DNA from 2 places in the Neptunomonas sp. CHC150 genome. Region 2 is predicted to be linked to the other one. Evidence: predicted binding sites of a transcription regulator. Region 2 holds the regulator's gene; the other holds the start of a gene.
The links. The regulator PhoB, encoded in region 2, activates phosphate uptake and scavenging genes when phosphate is short. The targets are predictions, from matches to a motif close to TGTCATANNNNTGTCANA.
Positions count from the first base shown of each region.

Region 1: the regulator PhoB is predicted to act here: its motif matches at 1,107-1,124, upstream of pstS (phosphate ABC transporter substrate-binding protein PstS).

Region 1 is NZ_JAPNXU010000010.1:147,098-149,304, forward strand. It holds gene OW491_RS12460 (haloacid dehalogenase type II) at 76-753, shown strand; gene pstS (phosphate ABC transporter substrate-binding protein PstS) at 1,195-2,207, shown strand, end outside.
Region 2 is NZ_JAPNXU010000008.1:283,064-285,270, forward strand. It holds gene phoR (phosphate regulon sensor histidine kinase PhoR) at 1-658, opposite strand, end outside; gene phoB (phosphate regulon transcriptional regulator PhoB) at 677-1,372, opposite strand; gene ubiA (4-hydroxybenzoate octaprenyltransferase) at 1,448-2,207, opposite strand, start outside.

The DNA.
Region 1 (2,207 bases), on a different contig from region 2:
TTCAAATCTAGTTATATTGAATAAGCTACCTGTACAAATATAAGAACTGACATCAAGGTTCATCGAGAGGCCAGCATGAAAACAACTCTAGCTTTTGACGTTTACGGTACTTTAATCGATACACAAGGTGTTTTAACACAACTACAGGCTTGGGTAGGTGATGATGCAAATGCCCTGAGTTTGTCATGGCGAAATAAGCAACTTGAATACTCCTTTCGCCGCGGACTGATGCAGGATTACCAACCCTTTTCGGTCTGTACTCGTGATGCACTTAACTATGCATGCTCATTACATAAAGTTGTATTAACTCATGAACAAAAAGACGCGCTTCTACAAAGTTACTTAACACTGCCTGCCTTTGATGATGTAGCGGTGGCTTTAGATCAACTCAGCCGATCAGGGTTACGGCTGTTTGCTTTTTCTAATGGCGAACGCAGTGCTGTTGAATCATTACTAAGCCATGCCCACATTGAGCAATACTTTGAAGGTGTGGTCAGTTGTGATGATATCAAAACGTTTAAACCTAACCCTGCTGTCTACAAGCACTTAACAAACGAAACTCACTCATTAACGAATGAAACATGGTTGGTTTCCAGCAATCCATTTGATGTTTTAGGTGCAATGTCCTCAGGACTTAAGTCAGCATGGGTCTGTCGCTCCGAAGCCTCTATTTTTGATCCATGGGGTCAAGCCCCCACAGAAACGATAGCCGATTTATTGGGCCTTACCGCCCTGTTTGATCGACAACAATAAATACCCATTCACCTAAACCCTTTTTAGCAAGCTATTAAGGGTAAAAACTACTTCGCTGTTAAAGACAGTTGTGGACGGTTAACTACGCACTCCCAATCGCTAGTCACTACCACCAGTACAATGCACTTACTGCCTGCTTTGCTCATTTCAAGCGTCGATGTTTCCAGCTGACTAAAAATAAACAAAGTTTTTTAAACAAATACCGCCTCTGCTAGATCTACTGATTTGTTTAAAACAGAAAGTATCCCTTCCTCTTTTTCCTTTTATTTCAAAGGTTCAGGTTTTAAGACCTTTAATTTACGGCCGGGCACTGCCCAATACCTACAAAATGCATTGCATTTGATCATCGGGATTATCACAAATCTGTCATGTTTGAATCATAAGCTACGCACATCACTGGCACATACCCAGTAACTAAGACAGTTTTATGAGGAGAAGATCGTGAGTTTCAGTAAATTTTTGAAGAAATCTGCCACTGTTATTTGTGCAGCAGGTGTTGTGCTTTCTTTCCAAGCCAGTGCCGATGTCAAATTGATTGGGTCGGGCGCGAGCTTCCCATTCCCACTGTATTCAAAGTGGTTTAAAGACTTTAGTAAAGAAACCGATGGCGTGCGTATCGATTACCAAGCCAAAGGTAGTGGTGCGGGTATTCAAGACTTCATTAACGGAACTGTCGACTTTGCCGCTAGTGACGCAGCCATGAAAGATAAAGAAATAGAGCAGGTAAAGGACGGTGCTGTTCTACTGCCAATGACGGCGGGTGAAGTTGTTCTGGCTTATAACTTGGAAGGCGTTGGCGAGCTTAAACTACCACGTAATGTTTACCCTGAAATTTTTGCAGGCAACATCACTATGTGGAACGACCCTGCTATCGCAGCAGCCAACCCTGGTGTAGAACTACCAAACGAAGCCATTACAGTCGTCGTGCGCTCAGACTCTTCTGGTACCACCTATGTTTTTACAGGCCACTTATCAGAAATCAACAGTCACTTTAAAGACAAGATTGGTCAAGCAAAATCTCCACAATGGCCAAATAGCGCTAAGTTTGTAAAAGCGCCTAAAAATGATGGCATTACTGCAACTATCAAACAAACACCTGGAGCTATCGGTTACATTGAGTACGGCTACGCTAAGCTCACCAACGCCAAAACCGCCATGCTAGAAAACAAAGCGGGTCACTTTGTCGCTCCGGGTTCGGAATCAGGTGCTGCTGCATTGGCTAGTGCTGAATTCCCTACTGGTAACCTGCCAAACAGTGATGTTCCCAACCTAATTGCTTGGGTCAATGACCCTGCTGGTGATGAAGCCTACCCAATTGCCTCTTTCACATGGTTACTGCTTTACAAAAACCAAGATGACGAAAAAGCAAAAGTGTTACGTGACCTTATTGAATACTGCTTAACAGAAGGCCAAAAAAGCGCTGATGCATTGGGCTATATCCCATTACCAGAGAA
Region 2 (2,207 bases):
CTGTTAATGGCGTGCGTAGCTCGTGAGAAGCGTTGGCCACAAAGTCTTGTCGGGTATGTTCCAAACGCACCAAGCGAGTGATATCACGGGCTACTAACAGTCGATCGCTAGCACCAAACTCTTTTATTTGGAACTGTAAGGTGGTGTCGTTGAGGACAGGGCTAGGTAGCTGCAGAGGGTCGTCATATTTACGTTTGTGGTAATAACGTATAAAGCGAGGATCACGCAACAAGTTCATAACCGGCATTCCACGGTCAGACACATGTTTAAAGCCTAACAAGCGTTCTGCTGCGCGGTTCCACCACTCTAAATTATTATGCTTATCAATAATAACAACGGCATCGGGTAGTGCTGCCGAAGAGCGTTGAAAGCGTTTGATGATCTCTTTTAGATCACTACGTTGCTTATGGTGACGCTTTTTAATTCGTGCTAAGTCATCAAAGATGTCGCCCCATATGCCCTCGGCTTCGGGAACCTCAGAATCATATTTATGCAACCAGGTTTGCAGCCTTCCTATTTGACGTAGTTGTAGAAAAATCCAAAGTCCTAACCCAGCAACCATTCCCCAGCTAACAGAGCCTATGAATAAGCCTACCGTTGCAGATACAGCGACAAATAAAAATAAACTGCCTACGGCGGCTTGGGGGACTCTCTGCATAGGGGATACAACTCGTGTTTAGGCTACTTGTGTTGAAAAACGATACCCAGTTCCTCGCACCGTTTGTACTAGGTGGTCATGTTCATTGCCTAATGCTTTGCGTAAGCGACGAATGTGGACATCTACTGTCCGTTCCTCAACATACACATTGCCGCCCCAAACCATATCCAATAATTGGCCGCGGGAGTAGGCCCGATCTTGATGGGTCATAAAGAATTGCAATAATCGGAATTCAGTCGGCCCTAAATCGATGGCTTTGCCTTCGGCGGTTACACGGTGCGAGATAGGGTCAAGCGTTAAGCCTTCAACCGTCACTGGCTCTTCAATGCCTTTAGGCGTAGCACGGCGTAAAACAGCTTTTAATCGAGCTACCAGTTCGCGAGGAGAAAAAGGCTTGGTGATATAGTCATCTACACCCGCTTCTAAGCCCTGTACTTTGTTTTCTTCTTCGCCTTTGGCCGTCAGCATGATAATGGGGATATCGGCAGTTGTTTCATCTTTGCGTAAGCGGCGGGCTAATTCAATGCCGCTGATGTTGGGCATCATCCAATCCAACAAAATCATATCAGGTTGTCGATCAATCACGATCGCGTGAGCATCGTTAGCATTTTCTGCTTCAATACACTCATAACCTGCCATTTCGAGTGCAACCGCGATCATTTCGCGGATGGGCGCCTCATCATCGACGATTAGCACTTGTTTGCTTGTAGACATGTCTAAGCCTCTACGCTTGTAATAAGTCGCGAGTATTACAGTATTTTATTATGACAAAAATGTTACAGCCAGCCACTAATTTGTCATAAAGTGTACGACAATCCCAACAAAGACCGCTAACTCGGCGTAATGGTTGTTCAGAAAGGCGTTAAAGCACCGAGTGCGATCCCTATCCTTAATAAGATTTTGCTGATAAACAAAAAACACGCCGGCTATAACGATCCCTACATAGTAAGGCCACGTCATGCTTTCTAATGTGCCTACTAATAGTAAAACTAACAATGTGGTTATCTGTAATAGCCCAATGATCCGCTTGTCCTGTTTGCCGAATAGGATAGCGGTCGATTTTACGCCGATTTTTATATCATCATCCCGATCTACCATGGCGTACATGGTGTCGTAAGCAACGGTCCAGAGCAGCTTAGCTAAGAAAATCAGCCAAGCAACCAATGGTAAAGTCTCGTCAACGGCAGTAAAGGCCATAGGGATAGCCCACCCAAAAGCCGCGCCAAGTACCACTTGGGGCAGGTGGGTATGGCGCTTCATAAAGGGATAAAGCGATGCTAACGCTAATGCGCCAAAAGACATCCAAATCGTCATGCGGTTAGTGAATAAAACTAGTACAAAAGCGAGCAGCATCAGCCCAGCAAACAGCATGAGCGCTTCTTTACTGCTAATTAGCCCGAGAGCTAAGGGGCGTTCAGCTGTTCTCTTTACATGTCCGTCGATATGCCGGTCGGCATAATCATTAATCACGCAGCCAGCTGAGCGCGTTATAAAGACCCCCGCAATAAAAATAATGAGCAAGCTAAGCGGAGGAACTCCGTCGGCCGCA